Regions from separate parts of the Streptomyces sp. NPDC002958 genome, predicted to be linked through region 1. Evidence: predicted binding sites of a transcription regulator. Region 1 holds the regulator's gene; each other region holds the start of a gene.
What was found. Region 1 encodes HrcA, which represses chaperone genes, less so after heat shock. Its sites were predicted from a motif close to TTNGCACTCNGNNNNNCNGAGTGCNAA; they were not measured.
Positions count from the first base shown of each region.

Region 2: ACZ3IC_RS00830 (FmdB family zinc ribbon protein) is a predicted target of HrcA. The motif match lies at 2,526-2,552, and genes of this name have one in related genera.
Region 3: groES (co-chaperone GroES) is a predicted target of HrcA. The motif match lies at 2,686-2,712, and genes of this name have one in related genera.

Region 1 covers NZ_JBVHDS010000008.1:213,043-217,631, forward strand. Annotated here, with positions in the region: gene hemW (radical SAM family heme chaperone HemW) at 1-167, shown strand, start outside; gene ACZ3IC_RS17235 (DUF3097 domain-containing protein) at 373-1,194, opposite strand; gene ACZ3IC_RS17240 (MBL fold metallo-hydrolase) at 1,236-1,991, opposite strand; gene hrcA (heat-inducible transcriptional repressor HrcA) at 2,187-3,203, shown strand; gene dnaJ (molecular chaperone DnaJ) at 3,204-4,343, shown strand; gene ACZ3IC_RS17255 (nitronate monooxygenase) at 4,489-4,589, shown strand, end outside.
Region 2 covers NZ_JBVHDS010000001.1:168,801-173,389, reverse strand. Annotated here, with positions in the region: gene ACZ3IC_RS00840 (potassium/proton antiporter) at 1-553, shown strand, start outside; gene ACZ3IC_RS00835 (MFS transporter) at 1,050-2,336, shown strand; gene ACZ3IC_RS00830 (FmdB family zinc ribbon protein) at 2,564-2,935, shown strand; gene ACZ3IC_RS00825 (S-methyl-5'-thioadenosine phosphorylase) at 3,018-3,851, shown strand; gene ACZ3IC_RS00820 (hypothetical protein) at 4,088-4,589, shown strand, end outside.
Region 3 covers NZ_JBVHDS010000001.1:348,844-353,432, forward strand. Annotated here, with positions in the region: gene ACZ3IC_RS01695 (THUMP-like domain-containing protein) at 1-998, opposite strand, end outside; gene ACZ3IC_RS01700 (polysaccharide deacetylase family protein) at 1,114-2,094, shown strand; gene groES (co-chaperone GroES) at 2,864-3,172, shown strand; gene groL (chaperonin GroEL) at 3,271-4,589, shown strand, end outside.

The DNA.
Region 1 (4,589 bases):
CGGACGGCTGTCCGTTGTCGCTGCTGGCACCGGCGGGGCTGGCCGCGGCGGGGCAGGCGGTGAAGGACGGGCTGCTGGAGCGCGCGCCGTACGGGGAGGGACGGGCGGTGCTCACGCTGCGGGGGCGGTTGTTGGCGGACGCGGTGGTGCGGGACCTGGTGGACTGAGGGGCGGTGTGGGGCCGGCTGGGGTGCGGGGCGTCTGCGGCGGGCTCGTTCCCCTGCCCGCCCCTTCCCCTGCCCGCCCCTTCCCGGGCCCACCTTCCCGTGCTCCCCTTCCGGTGACCGCGCTCCGCCCCCGACCGGACCCCGCTCCTCAAGCGCCGGAGGGGCCGGGTGGGGCGGAAGGCCGGGAGGTCCGCGGCAGGATGGGCTACTGAGGCGGCGCCGTCACGAAGTCGATCAGGTGTTCCACGGAGCCCAGCAACGCCGGCTCCAGGTCCCGGTACGAGCGCACGGTGGACAGGATTCGCTGCCACGCCGCGCCCGTGTTCTCCGGCCAGCCCAGCGAGCGGCACACACCCGTCTTCCAGTCCTGGCCGCGCGGCACCACCGGCCAGTCGGCGATGCCCACCGATGACGGCTTCACCGTCTCCCACACGTCGATGTAGGGGTGGCCGACCACCAGCACGTTCGCGTCCGAGACCTGGGCCGCGATCCGGGACTCCTTGGAGCCCGGGACCAGGTGGTCGACCAAAACGCCCAGCCTGGCGTCCGGGCCGGGGGAGAATTCGCGCACGATGGCCGGGAGGTCGTCGATGCCCTCCAGATACTCGACGACCACACCCTCGATCCGCAGATCGTCGCCCCAGACCCGCTCGACCAGCTCCGCGTCGTGCCGGCCCTCCACATAGATCCGGCCCGCCCTCGCGACCCGGGCGCGAGCCCCGGGGACCGCGACCGAACCCGAGGCCGTACGCACGGGGCGTACGGGAGCGGCCGCCGACGGGCGTACGAGCGTGACCACCCGGCCCTCCAGCAAGAAGCCGCGCGGCTCCATCGGGAACACCCGGTGCTTGCCGAAGCGGTCCTCCAAGGTCACCGTCGGCCCCTGGGCCGTCTTCTCGCAGCGGATCACCGCACCGCAGAATCCGGTGGAGACCTCCTCCACGACCAGGTCGGGTTCGGCGGGGACCTCGGGAACGGGGGCGGACTTCTTCCACGGCGGGGTCAGGTCCGGCTGGTAGCTGCGCATCGGATGACGATAGGACGACAACACGTCACGACACGAACAGGTCAGGACACTCCGGAGGGGGCACCTCCCATGCCTTCAGGGCCATGGGGGAGGACGGCCAGTCGGTCGCGCTGGTTCCTGACGAACGCCGCATCCACCATCGCCCCGTGCCCCGGTACGTACACCGCGTCCTCGCCGCCCAGCGCCAGCAGCCGGTCCAGCGCGGCCGGCCAGCGGGACGGGACCGCGTCCGGGCCCGCCTGTGGTTCGCCCGATTCCTCGACCAGGTCGCCGCAGAGCACCACCGTGGGGGAGCCGGGGACGAGCGCCGCGAGATCGTGGCCGCTGTGGGCGGGGCCCACATTCGCCAGGAGCACCTGACGGCCGCCGCCCAGATCGAGCGTCCACTCGCCGCACACCTCGTGGTGCGGCGCCACCAGCGCATCGGTGGCCTCCGCCGCATCGTGTTCGGACACTCCGTGGCGCACGGCGGAGGCGTACAGATCGTTCGCCCCGTGCTTCAGCAGCCCGGCCATGCCGACCGCTCCGTACACCTGGGCGCCGGAGAACGCTGCGGTGCCCAGCACATGGTCGAAGTGGGGGTGGCTGAGTGCGATATGCGTCACCCTCCGGCCGAGCAGGGCCTGTGCCTGGGCCCGTATTTCTGCACCTTCGCGGAGCGTTGATCCGGTGTCGTAGAGCAGCACTCCCTGCGCTCCGACCACCAGTGCGACTGTCGCATCCCATCCGGGGAGGCGCCGTCGGCCCACTCCGTGACCGAGTCGCTCCCAGCCGAACTCTTCCCAAGAGGCGTCCATACCGCGACGCTATCGGCAACGACCTGCGCAGTCTCGCGGTAGCGTGACCGGTCGCCCTTGCTAGGCCCCCACTCGATCGCCGTACACTGGCCGGAGGATTGCTGGCACTCGTGATGACAGAGTGCCAGGAGGATTCCTGGGAATGAAACAGGAACGGCCCGAGAACCACCGAGGAAACAGCTGGAGGTGTGCGCGATGCTCAGCGAACGCAGACTCGAAGTGCTGCGCGCCATCGTCCAGGACTACGTCGGCACCGAGGAACCCGTGGGCTCCAAGGCGCTCACAGAGCGGCACAAGCTGGGGGTCTCCCCGGCCACCGTCCGCAACGACATGGCGGTGCTGGAGGACGAGGGCTTCATCGCCCAGCCCCACACCAGCGCGGGACGCATCCCGACGGACAAGGGCTATCGACTTTTCGTCGACAAGCTCGCGGGCGTCAAGCCCCTCTCGTCGCCGGAACGTCGTGCCATTCACAATTTCCTCGACGGCGCGGTCGACCTCGACGATGTCGTGGGCCGCACCGTACGGCTGCTCGCGCAGCTGACCCGGCAGGTCGCCATCGTGCAGTACCCCTCGCTGACCCGGTCGACGGTGCGGCATGTGGAGTTGCTGTCACTGGCGGCCGCCCGGCTGATGCTCGTGCTGATCACGGACACCGGCCGGGTCGAACAGCGCATGATCGACTGCCCCGCTCCGTTCGGTGAGACCTCTCTCGCCGATCTGCGGGCCCGGCTCAACAGCCGCGTCGTCGGACGCCGTTTCGCGGACGTCCCGCAGCTGGTGCAGGATCTGCCGGAATCCTTCGAGAGCGAGGACCGGGGAACCGTGTCCACCGTGCTCTCCACCCTGCTCGAAACCCTCGTCGAGGAGACGGAGGAGCGGCTGATGATCGGCGGCACCTCCAACCTCACCCGCTTCGGGCACGACTTCCCTGTGATGATCCGGCCGGTGCTGGAGGCGTTGGAGGAGCAGGTCGTGCTGCTGAAGCTGCTCGGCGAGGCCAAGGACTCGGGCATGACCGTACGTATCGGGCACGAGAACGCCCACGAGGGGCTCAACTCCACGTCCGTCGTCGCGGTCGGCTACGGTTCGGGCGACGAGGCAGTCGCCAAACTCGGCGTGGTCGGACCGACCCGCATGGACTACCCCGGAACGATGGGAGCGGTACGCGCAGTGGCACGTTACGTCGGACAGATCCTGGCGGAGTCGTAAGTGGCCACGGACTACTACGCCGTACTCGGCGTGCGCCGCGACGCATCTCAGGACGAGATCAAGAAGGCATTCCGGCGGCTCGCTCGCGAGCTGCATCCGGATGTGAACCCCGATCCGAAGACCCAGGAGCGGTTCAAGGAGATCAACGCCGCCTACGAGGTGCTTTCGGACCCGCAGAAGAAGCAGGTCTACGACCTCGGCGGCGACCCGCTGTCCGCCTCCGGCGGCGGCGGTGGTGCGGGCGGGTTCGGACAGGGTGGCTTCGGTAACTTCTCCGACATCATGGACGCGTTCTTCGGTACGTCGTCGCAGCGCGGACCCCGTTCGCGCACGCGGCGCGGCCAGGACGCGATGATTCGTCTGGAGATCGATCTCGCCGAGGCCGCGTTCGGCACCACCAAGGACATCCAGGTCGACACGGCCGTCGTCTGTACGACCTGTAGCGGCGAGGGCGCCGCACCCGGCACCTCCGCCCAGACCTGTGACATGTGCCGCGGCCGCGGCGAGGTCTCGCAGGTCACCCGGTCCTTCCTGGGCCAGGTCATGACCTCGCGGCCCTGCCCGCAGTGCCAGGGCTTCGGTACGGTCGTGCCGACCCCGTGCCCGGAGTGCGCCGGCGACGGGCGTATCCGGTCGAGGCGCACGCTCACCGTGAAGATCCCCGCCGGTGTCGACAACGGCACCCGCATCCAGCTCGCGGGCGAGGGCGAGGTCGGCCCCGGTGGTGGACCGGCCGGTGATCTGTATGTGGAGATCCATGAGCTGCCGCATTCGGTGTTCCAGCGCCGCGGCGACGATCTGCACTGCACGGTCACCATCCCGATGACGGCGGGCGCGCTCGGCACCAAGGTGCCGCTGGAGACGCTCGACGGCCCGGAGGAGGTCGACATCCGGCCGGGTACCCAGTCAGGCCAGTCGGTCCCGCTGCACGGACGCGGCATCACGCATCTGCGGGGTGGCGGACGCGGCGATCTGATTGTGCACGTCGAGGTGATGACCCCGACGAAGATGGACCCGGAGCAGGAGCGACTGCTGCGCGACCTGGCGAAGATGCGCGGTGAGGAGCGGCCCACCGGCCAGTTCCAGCCCGGTCAGCAGGGGCTGTTCTCCCGTCTGAAGGACGCCTTCAACGGTCGCTGACCGCCCCCGCACGCCGTTCCCCGCCGCCGGACGGGCTCGCTCGCCGAGTCCGTCCGGCGGTTGCGGACAACCCGTCCGGCGTTTGAGGCAAAGTGGACCGCAGGCCGTGCACGCCGGGGTATTCAGGACGTGACACGATGCGGTCATGTCATCCGTGTTGACCGATCTCTGCCGGTATCCGATCGTGCAGGCCCCGATGGCGGGGGGTGGGTCCTGCCCGCAGCTCGTCGCGGCCGTCGCCGAAGC
Region 2 (4,589 bases), on a different contig from region 1:
TCCGATGGTGTCCGGGATCGAGGGATCCACCCGGATCTTCAACATCGTCTTCGTGCTCGTCGTCGTCTACACCCTTATCCAGGGGCCGACCCTGCCCTGGGTGGCGAAGGCCCTGAAGATCGCCGAGGACCCGTCGGAGGCCACCGACCTGGGCATCGAGTCGGCGCCGCTGGAGCGGCTGCGCGGCCACCTGCTGTCGGTGGCGATCCCCGGCAAGTCGAAGATGCATGGCGTGGAGGTCGGGGAGCTGCGGCTGCCCGCCGGGGCCGCGGTCACCCTGGTCGTGCGGGACCAGAAGAGCTTCGTACCGGCGCCGACGACCGTGCTGCGGCGCGGTGACGAACTGCTGGTGGTCGCCACCGACCCGGTGCGCGACGCGGCGGAGGAGCGGCTGCGCGCGGTCGGCGAAGGCGGCAAGCTCGCGAGCTGGCTGGGGACCGGCGGCAGCGGTGGCGAGAGCCTCGCCGGGCCTCATGTGGCGCATGAGGTGGCGCATGCGCTGAAGGCCGTGAAGAAGCTGGGGAAGAACGGCGGGCCGAAAACACCAAGCTGAGACCGAGGGCGCGGGGCGCGGGGCGCGGGGCGCTGGGCGCGGGCTCGGGGCGCAGGGCTCAGGGCGCGGTGCTCGGTGCGCTGGGCGCGGGCTCGGGGCGCAGGGCTCAGGGCGCGGTGCTCGGTGCGCTGGGCTCTGAGCACTGAAACTCTGAGCATTGTCGATGCGGGGCGGGGGCGGGGGCCTGGCACACAATCAGAGGTATGCAAGGACATCTGCCTGTATCATGAAGGAAACCTGATCGATCACACTGATCGGCCCCTGTGCCGGGGTCGGCCGGACCGATCGACCAACCTGAACGACCAACTCTGCCTGATGCAGAGCTGGCGCGACCGTATGGCGGTCGTGGCGTCCTCCGCCTCTGCTGAGCGCCCGGCATCTACCGCAGTTCCGCGCGAAGAGGACAGCTCTCGGCAGCACCCGCATGAGCCCGCACCACCTGTGCGGGCCCGGCCCCGCGGGAGCTCGGCCACCAGGCGGCAGAAAGGCATGGACCGTGGCGTCCACGGTCTCCGACCGCCCCGGATACGGGCAGTTGCTGCGCACCCCGGGTGCGTGGACGTTTCTCCTGCCGGGCTTCGCCGCACGGCAACCCTTCGCGATGCTGACGATCGGCATCGTGCTATTGGTTCAGCACACCACCGGCTCGTACGGCAGCGCGGGCTCCGTCGCCGCCGTGACCGGTGTCTCCATGGCTCTTTTCGCACCGCAGACCGGCAAGCTCGCCGACCGCTTCGGCCAGCGCGCCGTGCTGCTGCCCGGTGTCCTGGTGCACGCGGCCTCCGTATCGGCACTGACGGCGCTGGCACTGGCGGACGCGCCCCTGTGGGCACTGTTCGCGGCGGCCGTGCCGACCGGTGCGTCCGTTCCGCAGATCGGACCGATGGTCCGGGCCCGCTGGGCGGCCGTACTGGGCGCTGCACCGGGCCGCGAGGCCTCACCGCTGATGTCCACCGCGGCGGCCTTCGAATCGGTGACGGACGAGTTCACCTTCGTCATCGGCCCGGTGCTCGCCACCGCGCTGTGCACCGGGGTGCACCCGGCGGCCGGCCTGATCACGGAGGCCGGGCTGACCCTGGTCGGCGGACTGCTCTTCGCCGCGCAGCACCGCACCCAGCCCGCGGTGCGCGGCACCGCGTCCGGCACCTCCCAGCGGCAGGCGTCCGCCCTGTCCATACCGGGTGTACGGGTACTCGCGGTGGCCTTCCTGGGGATCGGCGCGGTCTTCGGCGGCATGCAGGTCTCGCTGACCGCCTTCACCGAGGAGATCGGCCGGCCCGGCGCGAACGGTCTGCTGTACGGGGTCTTCGCGGCAGGCAACATGCTGGCCGGGATCGCCTGCGGCGCCATCGCCTGGAAGAGCGGGCCGCGGCGGCGGCTGATCATCGGGTACGCGGCACTCACCCTGACCGCGTCCGGACTGTGGGCGGTGCACTCCGTGCCCCTGCTGGCGGGGCTCGGGCTGCTGGTCGGGCTCTCCATCGCTCCGGCCCTGATCAGCGGCTACACACTGGTCGAGGCGCTGGTGCCGGGGTCCGCCCGGACCGAGGCGTTCACCTGGCTGACGGGCTCGGTCGCCCTCGGCCAGGCGGGCGCGGTGACGGTCGCCGGGCGGCTCGCCGACGCCCACGGCGCCAGCACCGGTTTTGTGGTGCCGTTGGTGGGAACCGTGCTGGCGCTGGCCACCCTGGTGGCACTGCGTTCGAGACTGACACCGGCCCGCGCGACCATCACGGCCGCACGCGGCGCTGTTCACCGCGATCCTGTCGCGGCCGGAGGGTGACGATTCATGCGCATCATTCGCATCGACGCATCAGCGGAATACGTCAGTGTGACTCCTCCGCCACATAATGTGGCAGCTTTTCACTCAGGCCGGCGGCCCTCATGACGGCCAAGCCCTGACCGCTGCCCTCCGGGCAGGTGACAGGCATTACTGCAAACAGCGGCCCGTAGCAGCTACCATTGACGACTGTTAGCACTCATCGAGTGAGAGTGCCAGGAGGAAGACAAGTGCCGACCTATCAGTACCAGTGCACCGAATGTGGCGAGGGCCTTGAGGCGGTGCAGAAGTTCACCGATGATGCCCTGACCGAGTGCCCGAGCTGCGAAGGACGCCTGAAGAAGGTGTTCTCGGCGGTCGGCATTGTCTTCAAGGGTTCCGGTTTCTACCGGAACGACAGCCGTGGCTCGTCGTCGAGCAGCACGTCAGCGTCGTCCTCGGCGAAGGCGTCCGGTTCCGCTTCGTCCGATTCCTCGTCGTCGTCGACGGGGTCGGACACGAAGCCGTCCGCTTCCTCCGCGCCCGCCGCGTCTTCCTCTTCGTCCTCCTCGTCCTCCTCGTCGTCCTCGTCGTCCTCGACGAGTGGCACGTCGGCTGCCTGAGCCGAACTCCACGCTTCCCGGGGACCCCGCCGATCCGTTCGGCGGGGTCCCCGGCGTTTTCCCGCGCCGCTACTGTGATCGCATGTCGAACGCAGAGATCGGTGTCATCGGCGGCTCGGGCTTGTACTCCTTCCTGGAGGACGTCACGGAGGTGCGTGTCGACACCCCGTACGGGCAGCCGAGCGACTCCCTCTTCCTCGGCGAGATCGGCGGCCGCCGGGTCGCCTTCCTTCCCCGCCACGGACGCAGCCACCATCTGGCGCCGCACCGCATCAACTACCGGGCCAACCTGTGGGCGCTGCGCTCCGTCGGCGTACGTCAGGTGCTCGGCCCGTGCGCGGTGGGCGGCCTGCGTCCGGAGTACGGACCGGGCACCCTGCTCGTACCCGACCAGATGGTGGACCGCACCAAGGCCCGGACGGAGACGTACTACGACGGGGAGACCCGGGCCGATGGCGCGGAGCCGAACGTCCTGCATCTGGGCTTCGCCGATCCGTACTGTCCCGAGGGACGCAGGGCCGCGCTGGCGGCGGCCCGTGCGAAGCACTGGGAGCCGGTGGACGGCGGGACACTGGTGGTCGTCGAGGGTCCGCGCTTCTCGACCCGGGCGGAATCTCGCTGGCATGCGGCGATGGGCTGGTCGGTGGTCGGGATGACCGGGCACCCGGAGGCGGTCCTCGCCCGTGAACTGGGCCTTTGCTACACGACGATGACGCTGGTGACAGACCTGGACGCGGGCGCGGAGGCCGGGGAGGGCGTCTCGCACGGGGAAGTGCTGAAGGTGTTCGCGGCCAATGTGGACCGGCTGCGTGCGGTGCTCTTCGACGTGGTGGCCGCGCTGCCTGCGGAAGCGGATCGCGATTGTCCGTGCTCGCATGCGCTGGACGGGCTCGAGACGGGGATCGAGCTTCCTTAGAGGGGTGCGTGGGTGACGGTAGAGGGGTGGGTAGGTGACGGTGGAGGCGTGCGTGGGTGACGGTGGAGGCGTGCGTGGGTGACGGTGGAGGCGTGCGAGGGTGACGGTTGCGGCGTGGGTGGGTGACAGGGTTATCCACAACGCCGGGGCCGTCCACAGTCTTCGGCGGGAAACTCGTGGACGGTGGATCGTGAGGGGTGTCCGTCCGAAACTCCTCACGGCAGGTGGTGCTGGCCATGTTCCCGTCGTCCCCGCGCATGCCCTCTGAACGTTCCGCTCCGACCATGGCTCCGGGGCCTCCGGTGCCGGCTCCCCCACCTTGTGGTGTACCCGCGTTCGAGCCGCTGCGGGTGCGCGGAGGTGGTGGGCACCGGATGCGGCGGACTTTGTGGCGGCAGCGCCGCGCCTTGGCCGCCGGGCTGGCCGTGACGGCTGCCGCGCTGGCCGCGACGGGGGTGGGCGGGGGCGGCGCGGGCGGCGGTGCGACGCATGGGGCGGGGGCAGGCGGTACGGCAGGGGCGGCGCCGGAGCGGGCGCGGCGGCCGGTTCCGTTGGTGTCCGCACCGGTCCGGATCGCTGATGCGGGGACGGTGCGGCTGTTACGGCCGGGCGACCGTGTCGATGTGATCGCTGCCGAGGGGGCCGGAGCCGATGCCCGGGTGCTGGCGAAGGGCGCGCGGGTGGCCGACGTACCGGGAACCCCGGCCGAAGGCCCCGCGGATGACGGTGCGCTGATCG
Region 3 (4,589 bases), on a different contig from region 1:
ATGGTCTCGTCGATCAGCCGGCCGTCGCACCGCGCCACGATGTCGGCGACCAGATGGGCACGGATGACGGCGCCGTCCGGCTCGTACAGATAGCGGCCGACCGGTCCGACGGGCGGGGCGGGCAGCGGGGCCGCGGACCACAGGGCGGCGCGGGCCGGGAGCACGGTGGCGCGGTACGAACCGGGTGCGAAGCCCTCGCCGAACCAGAGCACCGCCTCCTTCACATCGCCGCCGTCCGAGATCCACTCCGCCTCCGCCTGCGCCGGGATCGCCTCGTGCGGGATGCCCGGAGCGATCTTCAGCGCGGCTCGGGGGGCCGCGAGCGCGGCGCCGGTCGCCCAGGAGAGCGGCGGCGAGTACGCCTCCGGGTCGAAGATTCTGCCCCTTCCGCCGCGCCGGGCCGGGTCGACGAAGACCGCGTCGTACGGCGAGGTGTCGATCTCGGTGACATCGGCGCACCGCACCTCGATCAACCCGTCCAGGCCGAGCGCGGCGGCGTTGGCGCGGGCCACCTCGGCGGTCAGCGGGTCGCGGTCGACCGCGAGGACGGAGATGCCCGCCCGCGCGAACGCGATCGCGTCGCCGCCGATCCCGCAGCAGAGGTCGGCGACGCTCCGTACCCCGCCCGCCTCCACGAACCGCTGCGCGCGATGGGTGGCCACCGATGTACGGGTCGCCTGCTCGACGCCGTTGGGCGTGAAGAACATCCGGTACGCGTCCTCGGCACCGAACTTCGCCACCGCCCGCTGTCGCAGCCGCGCCTGCCCCAGTGCCGCCGAGACCAGGGAGGCGGGGTGGGTGCGGCGCAGCCGGGTGGCGGTGGCGAGCTCCTGGGCGGGGTCGTAGGACCGCAGCCCGTCCAGGAGCGCCGCGCCCTCGGGGGTGCGCAGGGCCAGGAAGGCGGCGAGGGGGTCGTCGGCGTCGGACGGGTCGGGAGCGTCGGACCGGTCGTCGGCGTCGGACGGGTCGTTCGGGTCGAGAGCGTTCACCCGTCCCATTGTGAGCCAGCCGGGTTGACCGGCGGACCCGGTGGCGGTGTCGGGCGGGGACGCCCCTCACGTCCTGGCAGGATGCGGCGCCATACAACTTTGTACGACAAAAGGAAGATCGGCCATGAAAAGGAGTGAATCGGGCGCACTCGAACCCGGGCGCGGGCGGGGCCTTGGCAGGTACCGGCCGGTCTGCGCGGTCCTGGCCGTGCTCCTGGCCATCGGCTCCGGCTGTGCCTCCGAAACCGGCGGCCGGGGGTTCGGCGACGGGCTCCTGCCCCGGCCCGCCGCCGGCCCCCCGGGCGGTCCCGGGCAGAATGCGGGCCCCGGACAGCGGGCCGGCTATGGCGCACCCGCCGGGTCCCGCGAGAACGCGAGGTTCAGTCCGGCCGTACGGGCGGCACTCGCCAAGAAATGGGGGCTGGACAGGCCGCCGCTGATCGCACCCCCGCCGCCCGCCGTGAAGCCGCACATCACCACCCGCGAGGGGTTCGAGGTCAGTGATGGCGACGACTCGCTGCCGCCGGTCTTCACCACCGTCCCGACCAAGGACCGGATCGTCTTCCTGACGGTGGACGACGGTGCCGAGAAGGACCCCGAACTGCTCCAGATGATGGACGAGCTGGACATCCCGTACAGCGCGTTCCTCAGCGACTACCTGGTGCGCGACAGCTACGGGTACTTCCTGGAGATGCAGCGACTGGGCGTCGGCCTCAACAACCACACGCTCAACCACCCCTATCTGCCAGGGCTCTCGTACCCCGAGCAGAGAAGCGAGATCTGCGACCAGCAGGCCGTCATCGAGCAGCAGTACGGCAAGCGCCCCACCCTCTTCCGCCCGCCGTACGGCAACTACAACGGGGACACGCTCCGCATCGCGAAGTCCTGCGGCATCAAGGCCGTGCCGCTCTGGAACGCGGAGGCGTTCCCGGACCACATGGAGTGGCGCGAGGAGGACCAGGACCTGCACCCCGGCGACATCATCCTCACGCACTTCCGGGGCCGGGAGGAATGGGGCGTCAGCATGGCCGACCTGATCCGGGCGGTCATGAAGACCATCACGGACAAGGGGTACGCCGTGGCCCGGCTGGAGGACTACGTATGAGGAGGGCGCACCGGCTCCTCGCCGGACTCCTGACAACCGGTGCGCTCCTGGCCGCCACTGCCGGGTGCGCACAGTCGGTGGACCCGATCGAACGGCTGGGCCGCAAGGCCGCACGGAGGGTGACCCACCCGCAGCCGGCACCCGCTGCGGGCCCGCAGGCACATCCGCCCCGTGGTCACCGTGACCGCGGTGACCACGGTGACCACGGGGCGTCCGGGTCGCTGGTCGTCATCGCCTGCCGTCAGCTGCCGGAGTCCCGGCACTCTCGGCTGTCGCCCCCGCTGAGGCGCTGGTGGCCGGACCGGCCGGGATCGTACGAAGGAGCGGGCGCGGGCGCCGGGTGTGACCGGCGGTAGTCTGCGAGCCCGACCAGCGTCGTCATCAGGCACAGCAGGAGCGCGGCCAGGACCTGGACCGCGCCCGCCCAGGGCCGGTTCGAGCATGAACCCGCGGTCGTACGGAACGGCGCGGTCCGTCCCTGCGTTGTCCCTATGTGTCCGGACCGTTGCGTTGCCCGGACCGTCGCATGCGGCCGGTTCCCCTCGCGCCGTGCGCGAGCGGGACTTTTTCGCGACGCCACGACGGACTGAATTGGCACTCCGCTTGACCGAGTGCTAATCGCGGTCATAGTCTCGGTGCTGGCACTCACCACTGGAGAGTGCCAGCAGTATTGTGCGACTGGCAGGTCCGGCACCCGCGACGACGGATCCACCTGGTCGCCACCCAAAGACTGTTACCCCGTGAGATCTCCGAAGGGGGAGACCGGATCGTGTCGACCGCCAGCACCAAGGTTGCGATCAAGCCGCTCGAGGACCGCATTGTGGTCCAGCCGCTCGACGCCGAGCAGACCACGGCCTCCGGCCTGGTCATTCCGGACACCGCCAAGGAGAAGCCCCAGGAGGGCGTCGTCCTGGCCGTGGGCCCGGGTCGCTTCGAGAACGGCGAGCGCCTTCCGCTCGACGTCAAGACCGGCGACGTCGTGCTGTACAGCAAGTACGGCGGCACCGAGGTGAAGTACAACGGCGAGGAGTACCTCGTCCTCTCGGCTCGCGACGTGCTCGCGATCGTCGAGAAGTAATTCACCCACGTTTGCTTCTGTTCTGCGCCCCTGGCCCCCGCGAATAACCAGCCGGGTGGTCGGGGGCGCAGTTCGTTCGAGAGGAAAGCTCAGCTCCCATGGCGAAGATTCTGAAGTTCGACGAGGACGCCCGTCGCGCCCTTGAGCGCGGCGTCAACAAGCTTGCCGACACGGTCAAGGTGACGATCGGCCCCAAGGGCCGCAACGTCGTCATCGACAAGAAGTTCGGCGCTCCCACCATCACCAACGACGGTGTCACCATCGCGCGTGAGGTCGAGCTCGACGACCCGTACGAGAACCTCGGTGCCCAGCTGGTGAAGGAGGTGGCGACCAAGACCAACGACGTGGCTGGTGACGGTACGACCACCGCCACGGTGCTGGCCCAGGCGCTCGTCCGCGAGGGTCTGCGCAACGTTGCCGCGGGTGCTTCCCCGGCTGCCCTGAAGAAGGGCATCGACGCCGCGGTCAAGGCCGTGTCCGAGGAGCTCCTCGCGACCGCCCGCCCGATCGACGACAAGACCGACATTGCCGCCGTGGCCGCGCTCTCCGCGCAGGACCCGCAGGTCGGCGAGCTCATCGCGGACGCGATGGACAAGGTCGGCAAGGACGGTGTCATCACCGTCGAGGAGTCCAACACCTTCGGTCTGGACCTCGACTTCACCGAGGGCATGGCCTTCGACAAGGGCTACCTGTCCCCGTACATGGTGACCGACCAGGAGCGTATGGAGGCCGTCCTCGACGACCCGTACATCCTGATCCACCAGGGCAAGATCGGCTCGATCCAGGAGCTGCTCCCGCTGCTGGAGAAGGTCATCCAGGCCGGTGGCTCGAAGCCGCTGCTGATCATCGCCGAGGACGTCGAGGGCGAGGCGCTGTCGACCCTCGTCGTCAACAAGATCCGTGGCACCTTCAACGCCGTCGCGGTGAAGGCCCCGGGCTTCGGTGACCGCCGCAAGGCCATGCTCGGCGACATCGCCACCCTCACCGGTGCGACCGTCATCGCCGAAGAGGTCGGCCTCAAGCTCGACCAGGCCGGTCTGGACGTGCTGGGCACCGCCCGCCGCGTCACCGTCTCCAAGGACGACACGACGATCGTGGACGGCGGCGGCGAGCCCGGCGACGTCAAGGGCCGGGTCAACCAGATCAAGGCCGAGATCGACGCCACGGACTCCGACTGGGACCGCGAGAAGCTCCAGGAGCGCCTCGCGAAGCTGGCCGGCGGCGTGTGCGTGATCCGTGTCGGTGCCGCCACCGAGGTGGAGCTCAAGGAGAAGAAGCACCGTCTGGAGGACGCCATCTCCGCGACCCGCGCCGCGGTCGAGGAGGGCATCGTCTCCGGTGGTGGCTCCGCTCTGGTCCACGCCGTCAAGGTCCTCGACGGCAACCTCGACAAGACCGGCGACGAGGCCACCGGTGT